Regions from separate parts of the Nonomuraea sp. NPDC050153 genome, predicted to be linked through region 1. Evidence: riboswitches for the same ligand, from Rfam matches in the RefSeq annotation. Region 1 holds a riboswitch; the other holds the start of a gene.
The links. Region 1 has a riboswitch for cobalamin ahead of ACIBQ1_RS52425 (CbtB-domain containing protein). Riboswitches for the same ligand answer to the same signal wherever they lie in the genome.

Region 1 (9,109 bases):
GTTCACCTCGTCCACGTAGAGGACGCCGCGGTGGGCGGCGGCCAGCAGGCCGGGTTCGAACGCCTTCACGCCTTCCGTCAGCGCCCGCTCCACGTCCAGCGAGCCGACCAGCCGGTCCTCCGAGGCGCCGACCGGCAGCTCCACCAGCGCTGCCGGACGCTCCACCCCGTGGGCGCCGGGTTCGTGCGGCCCGTCCGGGCATCCGGCGTCGGGCGCGGCCGGATCGCAAACGAACCGGCATCCGGGCACCACGGTCACGGGAGGCAGCTGGGCGGCCAGCGCGCGCACGATGGTCGACTTGGCGGTGCCCTTCTCGCCGCGTACGAGCACGCCGCCCGCCCGCGGGGAGACCGCGTTGAGCACCAGCGCCAGCTTCAGGTCGTCGAGGCCGACGACGGCGCTGAACGGATATGTGACGTTCAAAACAGAACCTTCCGGTTGACATGGGCGACCCGCCAGCCGGCGCGCGTGACGGTCAGCTCGGTGACGGACAGCGGCGCGAGGTCGAACCGGGCGGCGCTCAGCGGGTCCAGCCCGAGCGCGTGGGCGAGCGCCGCCCGGATGGCGCCCGCGTCGCAGACGGCGACGACGCCGGGCTCCGCGCGTACGGACTCCAGCCAGGCGGCGACCCGCTCGGCGTGCGCGGCCAGGCTCTCGCCGCCGTGCGGGGCCGCGTGCGGGTCGGTCAGCCAGCTCGCCAGCGCGTCCGGCTCCTCCCGCGCGACGCGCTCGTACGGCAGGCCGCGCCACCGGCCGCAATCCGCCTCCGCCAGCGCGGGGACGGCACGCGCCGCCAGTCCGGCGGCGGCGGCGGTCTGGCGCGCGGCGACACTGGGAGCCGTGCACGCCACGGCGCCGGCCGCGCTTCCGGCCACGCTTCCGGCCACCGGCCCCGCCACCACCGCACCCGCCGCCTGCCCGGCCGCCCTTGCGGCCACCGTGGAGACCAACACGGAGGCCAAGGTGGAGGCCAGCGCGGCGGCCCTGGTCAGGCCGGCCGCGTCGGCGTCCGCGTCGGCCGCGGGGAAGCAGGCGGCCCGCATCCCCGGCGTGCTTGCGTGCCGGACGAACAACACCCCGCTCAACTCGGCTCGCTCAACTCGGCTCAGCCCGGCGAGGCGGCGGCGCTCGCCGGGTGGGCCGCCGCGCGGCGGGCCGCCCGGTCGCCGACCCAGCCGAACAGCACGCCGAAGGCCGTCCAGAAGACCAGCTGCGTCCCCAGCGACGCAAGCCTGAACTGCCACAACAGCGTGGCGGGGAAGTCCGCGGGCACTTCGTTGACGGTCGGCAGCAGGGTCCACGCCGCGATCACCGGAACCAGGAACGCCGCCACCGCCGCGACCCACCGGGCCCACGGCCCGGCGGTGACCCGGCGCGCGGTGGCCACCGCGATGGCCGTCGCGGCCAGCCCGACGAGGATCGTCACCACGTAGAGCAGGGTGCGGCTGTTGATCGTCTCCGGGTCGCCCACGGCCGGTGGGTTCGCCGGATACTTCACGAACGGCACGAGGATCACCGCCACGAACGCCGTCCCGGCGGCGGCGAGGGCCAGCCCGCCCTCCGACCGGGGGCCGACCCGTCCGCGCAGGCCCGCGTACACGAGGGCGAAGATCCCGCCCACGGCCAGCCCGTACAGGCCCGTGGCCAGGAAGAGCCCGGCCTTCTGCCCCGGCCTGCTGACGAGCTCCTCCTCGCCGTGGTCATGTGCGGATGCTTCCTGGGCGGCGTGGGCCTCCTCCAGCGCGATGGCGCTGTCCACCCCCGGCTCTCCGAAGGCGAAGGCGAAGCCGCCCGCGATCAATCCGGCCAGCAGGCCCAGCAGCAGGCCTCTGACCAGCAGGGTGCGTACCATGTGCGCGCCTCAGTGGCAGGGAACGCCGAGCAGGTGGCGTCCGTCGTGCATGAGTTCGTGCAGGTAGGCACCGGTCTGTGAGATGGCCCCGTTGTCCATCAGCACCAGATAGGCGACCAGCAGCAGCACCGGAACGGCGAGCAGCCACAGCCGCAGACGGGGAAAGGGGATTGCCGAAGGAGTGGACAGACCACTCATACATGCCTCCTCAGGGATGACGCGTCCCAACCAACGAGGTCACGAACCGTCCAAGCGACCTGGCTCCCGGGATCTACGTCCCGGATACAGTGGCGCGTCCGCACCGGCATCTCACCGGATTTCCCTTGGACAATCGTGAAATCTACCGGAATGTATCCCTTCCTCCCGTTCACGTCAACGGATGGGACACCTGGAATGCCGACCTCTAAGCTGTTGCGGCGTTTCTTCCTCCCGATCCGGTTAAGGACTGCCGATGAGACAGCACGTGCGCATCCCGCTGCCGGACGGCGGCTCGCTGGACGCGACGATGACACTGCCGGAGGGCGCCGCGCCCGCGGGTGGGTGGCCGGGCGTGGTGGTCGTGCACGAGATCTACGGCGTCGAGCCGGACCTGCTGGAGGTGGCGGACCTGTTCGCCGAGCACGGGTACGCGGCGATCCTGCCGGACCTCTACAGCCACGGCACCAGGTTCGGGTGCCTGGCGCGGGCCATGCACCAGTTCGTGACGGACAAGCCGGGCCGGCCGGCCGCCGACATCGACGCGACCCGGCGATGGCTGGCCGGCCGCGACGACGTCGACGGCGACCGGCTCGGCGTGATCGGATTCTGCATGGGCGGCGGCTTCGCCCTCGCGTACGCGGCGAGCGCGCCGCCCGGCGTGCGGGCCGCGTCGGTCAACTACGGCACGGTCCCCCGCGACCAGGAGGCGCTGCGGTCGGTGTGCCCGGTCGTGGCCTCCTACGGCGGCCGGGACAAAGGCTTCGGCCCGCACGGCACGCGGCTGCGGGAGCACATGAGTGCGCTCGGCATCGAGCACGACGTCGAGATCTACCCGGACGCCGGGCACTCCTTCATGACCGACGGCCATCACCCCGTGGCGAAGCTCGCCCTGTTCCCGCTGCGCCACGGCCTCGTCCGCGCGGCGGCGGACGACGCGTGGCGGCGCACGTTCGCCTTCTTCGACAGGCACGTCGCGAGCCCCGGGTAGCGCCGAACGGCTCGGGGCCGCCGGCCTCCGCGCGGCCCTGGCCGGCGGCCCCCGTACGTGGCGTGAGCGAGGATCAGACCAGCGGCAGGCGGCGCACGCCGGTCATGGTCGGCACCGGCATGAACTCCACCGGATCCGCCGGATCGGTGCGCAGCGTGCTGAACCGGTCGAGCAGGACATTCAGCGCAATCCGGCCCTCCAGCCGGGCCAAGGGGGCGCCCAGGCAGAAGTGGATGCCGCGGCCGAAGGCGAGATGCGGGTTGGGGTCGCGGCCGGAGTCGAAGACGCCCGGGTCGGTGAACTGGCGGGGATCCCGGTTGGCCGCACCGGGCCAGACCAAGACCGTCTGATCGGCCGGGATCGTCACGCCGCCGAGCTCGGCCTCGCGCATGGTGGTGCGGCCGAGCAGGGCGAACGGCGTGAAGAAGCGGAGGGACTCCTCGATGATCGCCGGGATCGTGGCGCGGTCGGCCCGCGCCTTCTCCTGCTGCTCGGGGAAGGCGTCCAGGGCCAGCACCGTGTTGCCGAGCAGCATCGTCGTGGTGACGTGCCCGGCCAGCAGCAGGACCATCGCGAAGTTGACCACCTGCTCGTCGGGCAGGCGCTCGCCGTCCACCTCGGCCTCGACCAGCTTGGTCAGCAGGTCGGCGCGCGGCTGCCGCCGGCGTTCCGCGGCGTGGCCGGCGAGGTAGGAGGACATCTCCCACCACGCCTTCATCGCGGCCTCCGTGCCCTCGCCCTGTCGTTCGAGGAGCTCGTCGAAGGAGACCTTGGTGTCGCTCCGGAACATCGCGTCGGCCCACTGCTTGAACAGGACGCGATCGCTGCTGGGCACGCCCAGCAGCTCGGCGATGACGATGACCGGGAGCGGATAGGCCAGATCGCGCACGAGCTCCAGCCCACCGCGCTCGCGCGCCGCGTCGAGCAGCTCGTGGGTGACGGCGGCGATCCTCGGCTCGAGGTCCGCGACGACCTTGCGGGTGAAGGCGCTGCTGACCAGCTTGCGCAGCTTGCCGTGCTCCGGCGGGTCGATCTGGGTGATGAAACCCTCCAGCGACATGCCCTTCGGCCTCTGCTCCTCCGGGACCAGGCGAAGGGTGTCGGAGGAGAACGTCGTGGGGTCGCCGAGGACCTCCACCAGCTCGGGGTAGCCGTAGACGTTCCACATCCCGGCGGCCGCGTTGTGCTCGACCGGCCCGCCCGGCCACGGGCCGTGCAGCCAGAAGTGCTGTTGGGGAATGTTGTACCGCTCGACGATGTCAGACATCGCCACTCCCTTGATCGTTGGTTGTGATTTCCCGGTTGAGCGGATCGCGCGACCCGGCAGAGGGCGCGGTGACGCCGTGCCGGGAGTCCCGCGATGAACGGCACGTGCTCCTCGACGATCGTGTGTTCACCCGGAGCCCTGATCGTCGTCTTTCGGCCGCTTGCGATACTCCTCCCAGCGCTGGAGCGACTCCTCCACATCGCGCACGAGGAAGGCGAAGAACTCCCTGGTCTCCTCCACCAGCGCCCGCTGCTCGGCGCGGTCGTCGCCGACGAGCGACAGTCCGAGGCCCAGCGCCTCCGTGATCGGCGGGAGGACGGCCATCTGGCCCCGCAGGACCTGCGCCCATCCGCCGCGAACGACCCGGTAACGGTGCTCACGGCCCGAGGTGGGGACGCGCTCGACCATGCTGGCGGCCTCCAGTTGCCTGGCGACCATGCTGACCATGGTCTTGCTGACGTCGAGCTCGGCGGCCAGATCGGTGAGCGACTGGTCCGGCGGGTCGCAGATCAGCAGCCACGCGTACAGGCGCCCCATCGTCCGCGTCCCGGTGAGACGCTCCATGCCGAGCCCCATCCGGTCGACGAACTCGGTCTCCTTCTGATCCACCTTGCCAACTCCATGAGCATCGTAAAGCACGTACTTGATGAACTATACGTCCGCGCGAGGCTCCGCGCGTTGCCGGGCGTCCGATAATCGAGATACCTTGAACATCCAGATGACGACATCATTTGAATTGAGGAGTGGCATGACCGACGTGCCCGAGGTCGACCTGACCGATCCCGCCGTGCTGGCGGACCCGTTCACCGCGTACACGGGCGCAAGGGAGCAGTCGCCTGTGGCGCGGCTGGTCGCGCCCGGGTTCGGCCCGTTCTGGGCGGTGATCCGGCACGCGGAGGCCAGGGCGATGCTGAGCGATCCCAGACTGGGGACGAACGAGCACAGCTACCGGCGGCCCGACGTGCCGGAGCACTGCCTGCCTTACCTGCGGACCATGTCGGAGATGAACGGCGCCGAGCACGCCCGGCTGCGCCGGCTGGTCGCGCCCGCGTTCACGCGGCGCAGGGCGGTCGAGTTCGGGCCGCGCATCGAGGCGATCGTGGAGCGGCTGCTCGACGAGCTGCCCGCGCAGCCGGACCTGCTGGCGCACTTCGCGGGCCCGCTGCCGATCGAGGTGATCTGCGAGCTGGTCGGCATCCCCGTCGCCGACCGCCCTCGATGGCGCGAGTACGGCGCCGCCGTCGCGGCCGGGCACGGCGAGAGCTTCCGGGACGCCATCCCGCGGATCCTCGAAGGCGCCGAGGCCGCGGTCGCCAGGGGCCGGGCGCAGCCGGGCGAGGACCTGATCTCCGACCTGGCCCGCGTCATGGAGGAGGACGGCGACCGGCTCTCCGAGACCGAGCTGATCACCATGATCTGGACGCTCGTCCTGGCCGGCCAGACGCCCACGAACCTCATCGCCAACGCCGTCGCCGCCCTGCTGTCCCACCCCGCCCAGCTCGCCGCGCTGCGGGCCGATCCCGAGCTCATGCCGCGGGCGGTGGAGGAGCTGATGCGCTGGTGCGGGCCGCAGCTGCTGACCATCCCCCGGTTCGCCACGGAGGACATCGAGATCGGCGGCGTGCCCGTCCCGAAGGGCGTGCCGGTCACCGCCTCGATCGCCGCGGCGAACCGCGACCCACGCGCCTTCGACGAGCCGGACCGGTTCGACCTGCGGCGCGAGGCGTCGGGGCAGCTCGGGTTCGCGCACGGGCCGCACTTCTGCGTCGGCGCCTCGCTGGCCCGCGTGCAGGCCGGGATCGCGATCGGCGCCCTGCTGCGCCGTTTCCCCGGCCTGGCGCTGGCCGGCGAGGTTCGGCACATGCCCGACCCGGGCACCTGGCGCCTGACGTCGCTCCCCGTGACGCTATGAGGGGGTAGGGCGGGTGGGCGATGTACGGCGCGGCCTGCGATCACACGGCGACGTCGGCCGGGGTGCCTCTGGGGAGCCAGCGGAGGCTCTGGCGCAGGGTGGATGAGCGCCTGGCGAGTTCCCGCTCGACGTCCTCGCGGTTCTCCCGGAAGTGCTGCCAGCCCTCGTAGTGAACGGGCAGGACGGTGTGCGGGGTGATCTCCTGGTGCAGGCGGACGGCCTGCTTGGTGGTCATCGTGTAGCGCAGTGGCCCGGTGATGGGGAAGCCGACGCCGCCGAGGTGGAGCAGGATCGTTCCGGGTCGCAGACGGGCGGCCGTGTCGCGGAGCGCGCGATGGTAGACGGTGTCTCCGGTGATCCAGAGCGGTCCGTGGGCCTGCCCCGGCCAGGTGAGGGCGAAGCCGGTGACCTCGCCCACGATCGGCCTGCTGAACGGGGGGCCGTGCCGGCAGGGGGTGGCGGTGATGTCGATGGGCGGGCGCCCGGGAGCTTGCAGGCGGGTCACCTGTCCCGCGCGCAGCCCGCGGGCCGGGCACGGCAGGGAGCGGGCGCCCGAGGCGGTCGTCACGATCGTGGCGGCGGTGGGCAGCAGGGCTCGGCCGGCGTCGTCGAGGTTGTCTCCGTGGTGGACGTGGGTGAGCAGGATCGCGTCGATGGGGGGCAGGTCGGCGGGGGTCAGGGCGGGGCCGGCGAGCTTGCGGGAGGAGGCGCCCCAGCCGAAGGCGTAGGTACGGCCGGGGGGATCGAAGGTCGGGTCGGTCAGCAGGCGCCAGCCCTCGAAGTCGATGAGCACCGTCGGGCCGCCGATGTGCGTGAACCGGACATTCGTCATGAGAACGCTCCCTTCTCGCTCGTATGGTCCCGGGTCCGGCGTGGCGGCACCGCCACGCCGGACCGCTCGCTCAGCCGGCGTGCCTGAGTGCCCAGTCCAGGGCATGGTCGGCGATCTCCTCCCAGTCCTTCTCGGCGGGCATCAGGTGAGAGCGGCCGGGGTATTCGACCACCTCGGTGATGGTGTGGGACTTGTAGTGCCGGGCGTTGGACCGCTGGATCTTGGGCGGCATGAGGTTGTCGTTCTCTCCGGCGATGAACAGCAGCGGCTTGCGCTCGTCGTTGTGGTAGTTCACCCAGTTGTCGTCCTTGCCCGGGTGGATGTTGGCCAGGGCGCTGCCCCAGAAGATGTGCCCGGAGGCGGGGATGTGGTAGCGCTCGTAGGTGGCGCGGGCTTCGTCCTCCGGGAAGGTGTTGGTGAAGGCGTAGCGCCATTGGTCGTACGTGAAGCCGACTGCCTTGTGCCGGTTGGCGGGGTTCTTCAGCACGGGGAAGGTGGCGCGCAGCTGTGACAGGGGGATCACCTGGACACCCTCGGTGGGCGCCGAGTTGATCGCCACGCCGGCGGCGCCGTGGCCGCGATCGAGCAGGATCTGGGTGAACACGCCTCCGGCGGAGTGCCCCATGATGATCGGAGGGGTGTCCAGAGCGCGGATCAGCGTCTCCAGGGAGTCGATGATCTGCGGGACGGTCACCTGCTCGATCGGGGTGGGGTCGGCGTTGAGCGCCTCCACCTCGACCTCGAAGCCGGGGTAGGCCGGGGCCAGGACGCGGAAGCCCTTGGCCTTGTAGCGGGTGATCCAGTGTTCCCAGCTGCGGGGGGTGACCCAGAAGCCGTGGATCAGGACGATCGTGTCGGGTTTCATGTCGGTTCCTTATCGGGTGGCGGCGTAGGCGGACAGGACGACCGCGGTGGCGGCGTCCGGGTGGGACATCATGACGACGTGGGAGGAGCGGATCTCCTTGACCGTGCTTCCTGCGCGCTTGGCCATGAACCGCTGGGCGGCGGGTGGGATCACCTTGTCCTCGGTGGGGATCAGGTACCAGGATGGGATGGTCTTCCAGGCCGGCTCGCCGCTGCCGCCGGACAGGCCGGTGACGCTGCCGGGCCGTTGGGTGACCGCCATCAGCCGGGTCCTGCTCGCGGGCAGGTCGGCGGCGAAGACCTCACGGAACTTCTCGGCCGTGATGTAGCCGTCGGTGCCGCCGACCGTGCCGTCGGGCAGCTTGTAGTCACGGCCCAGCAGCGCGTGACCCAGTTCGCTGCCGGGGAACTGGTCGGCCAGCTTCAGGGCGCTCTCGCCCTTGTCGGGTGCGAAGGCGCCCAGGTAGACCAGCGCCTTGACGTTGTCGTGGCCGCGGGCGGCGTTGGTGATGACGATGCCGCCGTAGGAGTGCCCGACGAGGATCACCGGGCCGGTGATGGTGTCCAGGACGCTGGAGATGTAAGCGGCGTCGCCGGCCACGTCGCGCAGCGGGTTGGCCGGGGCGATCACCGTGAACCCGGCCGCCTGCAGCCGGGCGATCATGTCGTTGAAGCCGGAGGCGTCGGCGAACGCGCCGTGCACGAGGACCACGGTCGGCTTCCCGGTCGTGGCGGCGGTCGTGGCGGTCGTGGCGGTCGCCTGCGCGGCCGAGGCGGGCGCGGCGGTGGCCGTCAGGCCGAGCGTCAAGGTCAGGGCGGCAAGGGCGAGGCTCAGCCCGCGGCGCGTCTGGGGGCGGGGCTGAGGGCGGACGGTCATGGCGAGTTTCTCCTTCGATGCTCGTGCCGTCGTTGCAGCACGAGCATCCGGCGCCCGGAGGGTGGCACGAATCGGTCAGTTGACTGCATCTGGGGTCACGCCTTCGAGGGCGTCACGTAGTGCGGCCCGTGAGGTGATGCCGAGCTTGGGAAAGATGCGGTACAGGTGAGCGCTGACCGTCCGGGACGACAGGAACATCCGCTCGCCGATCTCCTTGTTGCTCAGCCCGGAGGCGGCCAGCCGCGCCACCTCCAGTTGCTGGGCGGTCAGGCCGTGGGCGGCGTTGGGCCGCTGGGTGACCGCCACGCCGGTGGCCCGC
Region 2 (9,109 bases), on a different contig from region 1:
ACAAGCCGCCGGCTGATGCCGCGGGAGACGTTGCACCGCATCGGCGTGCTGGCCGCGCACAACGTGCTCCTGCGCCGGCGCGACCCGGCCCACCTGGTCAGCTACCTGGTCATGCCCATGGTCCTCATGCTCGTCTTCAAGTCCATGTTGGGCGAGCCCGTCCAGGTCGTGACGGGCCTGCTGGTCATGTTCTCGGTCCTGTCGATGGCCGACGTGGCCATGGCCGGCCTCACCGAGCGCGCCTGGCACACCTGGGACCGTCTCAGGGCCACCGGGGCCCGCGTCCCCGAGATCATGATCGGCAAGGCTCTGCCGGTGTTCGCCGTGCTGATCCTGCAGCAGGTCGTGCTGCTCGCGTACGGGATTGTGGCGGTCGGACTGCGGCCGGCCGGGCCGGTGTGGCCGCTGGCGCCGGCCGTGGCGGCGTGGTGCTTCGCGCTGCTCGGCGTGGGCACGGCACTGGCCGGGGTGGTGCGCAGCCAGGGGGAGCTGAGCACGCTCTGCAACATCGCGGCGCTGGCGGTCAGCGCGCTGGGCGGCGCGCTGGTGCCGTACGCGATGATGCCCGCCTGGGCGCAGGCCATCGCGCCGATCTCGCCCGGATACTGGGCGACCACCATGCTCCAGGCCGCTGTCAGGGGTGACGTCGCGGGCACGGCCCGCCCCGCGGCCGTCCTCGTCGGGCTCGGTCTCGCCGCCGGAGCCTTCGCCTGGTGGCGGTTCAGCAGGGGTTGGGGCCGCGACAGCCTGCTCTAGGCAGTCCTTTGAGTTAATTCCTGCCCGATTTCGGGCAGGATGTTGAAGTGTCTCGTTCCAGATGCGTAGTGTCCTCGTCTGTGTCCCCGGCACGACATCCCTACGAAGATCTCATCGTCCACCTCACCGAGACGAGCCCGCTGGGCCCGGGTGAGGCGGCGAAGGTGGTCGCCGACGTGCTGTCGTACTTCTCCGAGTCCGTCGAGGAGTACGTCCGCCGCAGGCACGCCGAGCTGAAGACGGTCGGCCACACCAACGACGAGATCTTCCCCAGGATCGCGGCCGAATTACGCGGTCGGCGGGTCGCGGCACCGGAGCTGTCCCTGCGGCAGCTGCGCAGGATCGTCTATGGATAAAAGAGGAGACCTCGATGTGCGGAATCGTGGCTTACGTCGGTCCGCGGGACGCGGCGCCCATCCTGCTGGAAGGGTTGCAGCGGCTGGAGTACCGCGGGTACGACTCGGCCGGGGTCGTGGTGTCCAACCGGGGGCTCAAGCTGCGCAAGGTCAAGGGCCGCGTCGCGGACCTGGCCAAGGTCGTGCCGGCCAGGTTCAAGGGCACCCTGGGCATCGGGCACACCCGGTGGGCCACGCACGGCGTCCCGAGTGACGAGAACGCCCATCCGCACCTGTCCGGCGACGAGCGCATCGCGGTCGTGCACAACGGCATCATCGAGAACGCCGGCGAGCTGCGCGCCAAGCTGGAGGCCGACGGCGTGGTGTTCGCCTCCGAGACGGACACCGAGGTGCTCGCGCACCTGATCGCCCGCGCCGCCGACGAGAACGACTCCCTGGAGGAGGCGGTCAGGAAGACGCTCAAGAGCATCGTCGGCACGTACGGCATCGCGGTCATCGACCGCGAGCGGCCCGGCGAGGTGGTCGTGGCGCGCAACGGCAGCCCGATCGTGCTGGGCATCGGCGAGAAGGAGATGTTCGCCGCATCCGACGTGGCCGCGCTCGTCCGCTACACCCGCCAGGTCGTGCACCTGGAGGACGGCGAGCTGGCCGTGCTCAAGGCCGACGGCTTCCACACCTTCGCCAGCGACGCCCGCGAGACCGCCAAGGAGCCGCTGACCGTCGACTGGGACGCCGGCCACTACGACACCGGCGGCTACGAGCACTACCTGCTCAAGGAGATCTCCGAGCAGCCCGAGACGATCACCCGCACGATGAGCGGCCGGCTCGACGAGCGTTTCCACGTGGCCCACCTCGGCGGCCTGAACATGGACGCCCGCGAGACGCGGAGCTTCCGCCGGGTGAAGATCATCGGGTGCGGGTCCGCGTACTACTCGGGGCAGATCGGGGCGCAGCTCATCGAGGAGCTGGCCCGCATCCCGTCCGACGCCGAGCCCGCCAGCGAGTTCCGCTACCGCAACCCGGTCGTCGACCCCGACACGCTCTACGTCGCCATCAGCCAGTCGGGCGAGACGTACGACACGCTCGCCGCCGTGCAGGAGCTCAAGCGCAAGGGCGGCCGCGTCATCGGCATCGTCAACGCGGTCGGCAGCGCCATCGCCCGCGAGGTGGACGGTGGCATCTACCTGCACGCCGGCCCCGAGGTCTCGGTGGCCTCGACCAAGGCGTTCACCTCGACGTCGCTGGCGTTCGCGCTGCTCGCGCTGCACCTGGGCCGGGTGCGCGACCTGTCACCCGCCGACGGGCGGCGCATCGTGGAGGGCCTGCGCAGGCTGCCGGGGCAGATCGAGGAGATCCTCACCCAGAGCGACAAGATCGCCGAGCTGGCGCAGAAGTACGCCAAGCACCCGAGCATGATGTTCGTGGGCCGCGTGCGCGGCTACCCGGTGGCCAGGGAGGGCGCGCAGAAGCTCAAGGAGATCTCCTACGTGCACGCCGAGGCGTATCCGGCCAGCGAGCTGAAGCACGGGCCGCTCGCCCTGATCGGCCCCGACATGCCGACGGTCGCCATCGTCCCCGACGACGAGCTGCTTGACAAGAACCTCACCACGCTGGGCGAGATCCGCGCCCGTGGCGGACAGGTGCTCATGGTCGGCCACCGCGAACCCGACGCCAAGCTGGCCGACGACGCGATCGTGATCCCCAGGAACGAGATCGAGCTGGACCCGATCCTGCTCACGATCCCGCTCCAGCTGCTCGCGTACTATGCGGCGGTGGCGCTGGGCCGGGATGTGGACAAGCCTCGCAATCTCGCCAAGAGCGTCACGGTTGAATAAACAGGCTAATTTGGCCTCAAACCTCGTTATCTTGCTGCGGACGGCATAAATTCGATACGTGCGGCAGTTCGACCCTGAGAGGCCCAATCTCGCACGCATGTACGACTACATGCTCGGCGGGAAGGACAACTTCGCGGTCGACCGCCAGGCCATCGAGCAGCTCGCCGAGCTGATCCCGGAGGCGGTCCCGCTGGCCCGCGCGAACCGGGCCTTCCTGCAGCGTGCCGTGCGTTACGTGGCCGCCGGCGGGGTGCGGCAGCTCCTCGACCTGGGCAGCGGGCTGCCGACCCAGGGCAGCGCGCACGAGGTGGCGCCCGAGGCCCGGGTCGTCTACGTCGACCATGATCCGGTCGTCGCCGCACACGCCGCAGCCCTGCTCGGACGCTCGAGCAGGGCTGCTTTCGTCGAGGCGGACCTCCTGGACCCCGAGGCGGTGCTGGCGCGGGCGGGCGGGTTCCTGGACCTGCGCGAGCCGGTCGGGGTGCTGCTCGTGTCGATCCTGCACTTCCTGCCGGACTCGGCGCGGCCCCGGGAGGCGGTGGCCGCGCTGCGCGAGCGGCTGGCGCCGGGCAGCTACCTGGTGATCACCCACGCCACCTCGATGGGCCGCCTGGAGGACGGGCAGCGCTACCGGGGCGCCTCCTCGGACGACCCGGGCGGCGGCACCGACCGCACGCCCGCCGAGATCCGCGCCTTCTTCGGCGACTTCCCGCTGGAGCCGCCCGGCCTGGTGCAGGCCGTCGACTGGCGTCCCGACCGGCCCAAGCTGGTGGGAGACTGGTCGCTGCCGTCGTCCCTGATGGCCGGGGTGGGCAAGAAGCCTTTGTGAGAGATATGTGTATCTCTGCGTATTGTGTCGATAACCTGGAGTAAGCGGTCGCTCGCGAAACTCGGGGGAGAGGCACATGCGCCGTCGGCGGTTCTTCGCATGGGGGCTGGGCCTGGCCGCGTGCGCGACAGGCTGCGGGACGGAGCGCTTCGCCGGGAGCGCGGCAGGCCCGCGCGCCAGGTTCTCGATCAATCCTCAGGGGCGCCGCTGGACGCGCGTCGGGCAGGCGTTCGCGGGCGCGGCCCGGGCGGCCGGATACGAGACCGGCGGGGGCACCAGGATCACGGTGACCGGCCTGCCCGCGCTGGCCGCCGCCGAGCTGAACAACGGCCAGACCCTCCTCGACACCGCCACCCCCCTGTCCAGGCTCAGCGGCGAGGTCGAGGTCGTGGTCGTGCCCGCGACGTCGCCGTTCAAGGACTTCGAGGACTTCGGCGCCCACCTGCTCGCTCGTCCCGGCCAGACGCGGCTCGCGGGCGGACCCGAGGGCGAGCCCGACCACCTGCTGTTCGGCCTGATCGCCAGGGGGCTCGGCGTCGACACCCGCCAGCTCGCCTACACCGGCTACCTCAGCAGCCAGGAGGCCGTCACCGAGCTGCTGTCCGGCAAGGCCGCGGCGGCCGCGGGCCCGCTGGCCGACTGGCGCGCGAGCATCAAGGCCGGCCGGGTCAGGGCCCTCGCGGTGTCCTCGGCCAGGCGGGTGCCGGGCCTGGACGCGCCGACGCTGCTGGAGTCCGGCGTACGGGTCGACTTCGCGGACTGGTCGGCGGCCTTCGGCCCCGAGAACATGCCGGACGAGATCCGCGAAACGGCCGTCCGCATGTGCGAGGACGTGACCGGCTCGGCCGACTGGGAGGCCGCCTGCCGGTCCGAGGGCTGGATCTCGATCCCGCTCGGCGGCGACGACTTCAAGCTGTGGCTGGGCTCCGAGGTCGAGCGCACCCGCGCCGTCCTGCGGGATCTCGGTTTGGTCGACACCACAAAGGCCACAACATGCTGGGGTAGTTGCGGGAACGGCCACTAGATGTAGGATCCTGGTCGTCGCTGGTTCGCCTCCCCGGAGGCGGAGCAAAAGGGAACCCGGTGCGATTCCGGGGCTGCCCCGCAGCGGTGAGCGGGAACGACCGCCGTCATGTGCACTGGAGCGATCTGGGAAGCGACGGCCAGTAGGAGCGAGTTACGCGCGCCCGCGAGCCCGAAGACCTGCCAGCGCCGTGCCGGGCCGCCCGCCCGGCATGAAGTGACCATGGCCTCGCGGGAGGGCCGGGGAGCGAAACGGCCGGTGGGTGATCCGCGCCGCCGTGCTCTCGCGCGCCCTCACGGGGGATGAGCTCGCGAGGAGAGAGCACGTGACGCAGATCATCGAGATCGACCGTCGTCTGGCCATCGAGGAGGCCGCCGCCCGGGTCATCGCCGATCCGGCCAACTCCCGGATCGCCGCCCGGCTCCTGGCCGAGGAGATCGCCGACGAGGCCGCCGCGCACGGGGTGCGGACGTTCTCCGAGTCCATCGCCGCCACCCACGCGGCCGGGCTGATCCAGGACGGGCTGGCGGAGTTCGTCGCCGCGCACGCCGCCGAGCTGGACGCGCTGGTCTCGGCGGAGGCGGACGACCGGTTCGAGTATTTCGGGTTGCGCACCGTCTACGACCGCTACCTGCTGCGCCACCCCGAGACGAGGGCGGTGCTGGAGCGCCCGCAGCACTTCTTCCTGCGCGTGGCCTGCGGCCTGTCGGAGTCGGTGGCGGAGGCCGCCGAGCTCTACGCGCTCATGTCCACGCTGTCGTACCTGCCCAGCTCGCCCACGCTGTTCAACTCGGGCGCGCGCCGCCCGCAGCTGTCGTCGTGCTTCCTGCTCGACTCGCCGCGCGACGAGCTGGAGGCGATCTACGACCGGTACGGCCAGGTGGCGCGGCTGTCGAAGTACGCCGGAGGCATCGGCATCGCCTGGACCCGGGTGCGCTCGCGCGGCTCCCTGATCCGGGGCACGAACGGCCACTCCAACGGCATCGTCCCCTGGCTGCGCACGCTCGACTCCTCCGTCGCGGCCGTCAACCAGGGCGGGCGGCGCAAGGGCGCGGCCTGCGTCTACCTGGAGACCTGGCACGCCGACATCGAGGAGTTCCTGGAGCTGCGCGACAACACCGGCGAGGACGCCCGCCGCACCCACAACCTGAACCTGGCCAACTGGGTGCCCGACGAGTTCATGCGCCGGGTGGAGGCGGACGAGGTCTGGTCGCTGTTCGACCCGAAGGAGGTGCCCGACCTCACCGACCTGTACGGCGACGCGTTCACGCGGGCGTACCGCGCGTACGAGGCAGCCGGGCGCCACCTCCGGCAGATCCCGGCCAGGACCCTGTACGGCCGGATGATGCGCACGCTCGCCCAGACCGGGAACGGCTGGATGACGTTCAAGGACGCCGCCAACCGCACCTCCAACCAGACCGGCCGCCCCGGGAACGTCATCCACCTGTCGAACCTGTGCACCGAGATCCTCGAGGTCACCAGCGACGCCGAGACGGCCGTCTGCAACCTCGGCTCGGTCAACCTGGCCACCCACCTGCTCGACGGCGAGGTGGACTGGGACCGGCTGCGCACCACCGTGCGCACGGCCGTGCGCTTCCTGGACCGGACCATCGACCTGGGCTTCTACCCGACGCCCGAGGCCGAGGCGGCGAACAAGCGCTGGCGGCCCATCGGGCTCGGCGTCATGGGCCTGGCCGACGTGTTCTTCACGCTGCGGCTGCCGTTCGACTCGCCCGAGGCGCTGGAGCTGTCGACCAGGGTGGCCGAGGAGATCGCGCTGGCCGCGTACGACACCTCCGCCGACCTGGCGGCCGAGCGCGGCCGGCACCCGTCGTACGCCGAGACGCGGGCGGCCGGGGGAGTGCTGCACCCGGACCACTACGTCACGAGCACCGAGCGCTGGGACGCCGTGCGGGAGAAGATCGCCCGCACCGGACTGCGCAACTCGCTCATGATCGCCATCGCGCCGACCGCCACGATCGCCTCCATCGCCGGCTGCTACGAGTGCATCGAGCCGCAGGTGTCCAACGTGTTCAAGCGCGAGACGCTGTCGGGCGAGTTCCTGCAGGTCAACCGGTATCTGGTGGCCGACCTGCAGGCGCGCGGGCTGTGGACGCAGCAGATGCGCGACGACATCAAGCGGGCCGACGGCTCGGTCCAGACGATCCCCGGCGTCCCCGACGACCTCAAGGTGCTCTACCGCACCGCCTGGGAGCTGCCGCAGAAGGCGCTGATCGACCTGGCCGCCGCGCGCCAGCCGTACATCGACCAGTCCCAGTCCCTGAACCTCTTCATGGCCAGCCCGACCATCGGCAAGCTCTCGTCGATGTACGCCTACGCCTGGAAGCGGGGCCTGAAGACCACGTACTACCTGCGCTCCCGGCCCGCCACCCGCATCGCCCAGACCACCGTCCAGGCGGCGGCCCCGGCCGTCCCGGCGGCCGTCGCGGAGGCGCTCGCCTGCTCCCTGGAGAACCCCGAGACCTGCGAAGCCTGCCAGTAAGGAGACTGTTGTGCTGCTCGACCCCGGTATGGACCTCACCCTGCGGCCCATGCGCTACCCCGACTTCTACGAACGCTACCGCGCGGCCATCCGCAACACGTGGACCGTCGAGGAGGTGGACCTCCACTCCGACCTCGCCGACCTGGCCAAGATGACGCCGCAGGAGCGGCACCTGATCAACCGGCTGGTCGCGTTCTTCGCCACCGGCGACTCCATCGTGGCCAACAACCTCGTGCTCAACCTCTACCAGCACGTCAACGCCCCCGAGGCGCGTCTCTACCTCAGCAGGCAGCTGTTCGAGGAGGCCGTGCACGTCCAGTTCTATCTGACCCTGCTGGACACGTACCTGCCGGACCCTGACGAAAGGGTGAAGGCGTTCGCCGCGATCAACCACATTCCCTCGATCCGCGACAAGGCGGAGTTCTGCTTCAAGTGGATCGACTCGATCAACGAGTTGCAGCGCCTGGAGACCCAGGACGAGCGCCGGCGTTTCCTCCTGAACCTCATCTGCTTCGCCGCCTGCATCGAGGGCCTGTTCTTCTACGGGGCCTTCGCGTACGTCTACTGGTTCCGCTCCCGGGGCCTGCTCGGCGGCCTGGCCACCGGGACGAACTGGGTCTTCCGCGACGAGTCCATGCACATGGAGTTCGCCTTCGGCGTGGTGGACACCGTACGGGCGGAGGAGCCCGAGCTTTTCGACGATGAGCTGGGCAAACAGGTTACCCTCATGGTGGAGGAGGCCGTGGCCGCCGAGCTGGCCTTCGGCGAGGATCTCTGCGGGGACGGCATGCCCGGCATGGGGGTCGTGCAGATGCGCCAATATCTGGAATATGTCGCCGACCAGCGGCTGGCCAGGCTGGGCCTGCCCAGGAGGTACGGCTCGGCCAACCCCTTCGCGTTCATGGAGTTGCAGGACGTGCAGGAGCTGGCCAACTTCTTCGAGCGGCGTGTCTCCGCTTACCAAGTGGCAGTTGAGGGCAATGTGACCTTCGACGAGACGTTCTAGACATTGGGGGCATAGGCGTGCAGTCTCCAGCAGGCTGGCCGATTCTCGTGATCTCGGTGATCGGCTCGATCCTCCTGGTTGAGCTGGTGCGGAGGGTCCTGAACAGGGCCGGGCGCAAATGGACGTTCGCCCGGCACCTGGTGGAGCACTGCACGTGGCCGGCGTACTCGGTGGCGGTGGTGGTGGCCGCCAACCTGGTGCTCGGACCGGGCATGTTCGGCGAGAGCGCGGACGCGCGGGCCATCGCGGAGATCGTGCAGCGGGTGCTCGGCCTGGCCACCATCGCCGCCGTCACCTGGCTGATCGTGCAGGCCAACTACGCGCTGACGGACGTCGTACTCGACCGGCTGGTGCTGGTCGAAGGGGAGCGCAACCGTCGGGCGCGGCGGATCATGACGCAGATCGCGCTGGTCCGCCGCATCGCCGCCGCGGTCATCATCGTGATCGCGCTCGGCGCGATGCTCTTCTCGTTCCCGCAGGTCCGCGCGCTCGGCGCGGGCATCCTGGCCTCGGCGGGCATCGCCGGCGCCATCGTCGGCATCGCCGCCCAGCCGACCATCGGCAACGCCCTGGCCGGACTCCAGTTGGCCTTCAGCGACGCGCTCCGGCTCGACGACGTGGTCGTCGTGGAGAAGGAGTGGGGCCGGATCGAGGAGCTGACGCTCACCTACGTCGTCCTGCGCCTGTGGGACGAGCGCCGCCTGGTCCTGCCGGTGTCCTATTTCACCCAGAACCCGTTCGAGAACTGGACCAGACACGGCAGCCGCGTCCTCGCCGTCGTCTTCCTGCGCGTGGACTGG

Region 2: it holds a riboswitch for cobalamin, as region 1 does, so the genes downstream of both, ACIBQ1_RS56390 (ribonucleoside-diphosphate reductase subunit alpha) here and ACIBQ1_RS52425 (CbtB-domain containing protein) in region 1, are expected to answer to the same signal.

The regions. Positions count from the first base shown of each region.
Region 1 covers NZ_JBITJQ010000039.1:52,733-61,841, reverse strand. Annotated here, with positions in the region: gene ACIBQ1_RS52440 (VWA domain-containing protein) at 1-423, opposite strand, end outside; gene ACIBQ1_RS52435 (histidine phosphatase family protein) at 420-1,076, opposite strand; gene ACIBQ1_RS52430 (CbtA family protein) at 1,106-1,852, opposite strand; gene ACIBQ1_RS52425 (CbtB-domain containing protein) at 1,862-2,050, opposite strand; adenosylcobalamin (AdoCbl) riboswitch at 2,052-2,200, opposite strand; gene ACIBQ1_RS52420 (dienelactone hydrolase family protein) at 2,304-3,038, shown strand; gene ACIBQ1_RS52415 (cytochrome P450) at 3,112-4,305, opposite strand; gene ACIBQ1_RS52410 (GbsR/MarR family transcriptional regulator) at 4,432-4,914, opposite strand; gene ACIBQ1_RS52405 (cytochrome P450) at 5,054-6,217, shown strand; gene ACIBQ1_RS52400 (MBL fold metallo-hydrolase) at 6,258-7,049, opposite strand; gene ACIBQ1_RS52395 (alpha/beta hydrolase) at 7,120-7,914, opposite strand; gene ACIBQ1_RS52390 (alpha/beta fold hydrolase) at 7,924-8,790, opposite strand; gene ACIBQ1_RS52385 (AAA family ATPase) at 8,866-9,109, opposite strand, start outside.
Region 2 covers NZ_JBITJQ010000047.1:73,626-82,734, forward strand. Annotated here, with positions in the region: gene ACIBQ1_RS56365 (ABC transporter permease) at 1-756, shown strand, start outside; gene ACIBQ1_RS56370 (hypothetical protein) at 837-1,112, shown strand; gene glmS (glutamine--fructose-6-phosphate transaminase (isomerizing)) at 1,127-2,947, shown strand; gene ACIBQ1_RS56380 (SAM-dependent methyltransferase) at 3,006-3,776, shown strand; gene ACIBQ1_RS56385 (Bug family tripartite tricarboxylate transporter substrate binding protein) at 3,853-4,800, shown strand; cobalamin riboswitch at 4,805-5,002, shown strand; gene ACIBQ1_RS56390 (ribonucleoside-diphosphate reductase subunit alpha) at 5,126-7,303, shown strand; gene ACIBQ1_RS56395 (ribonucleotide-diphosphate reductase subunit beta) at 7,314-8,309, shown strand; gene ACIBQ1_RS56400 (mechanosensitive ion channel family protein) at 8,327-9,109, shown strand, end outside.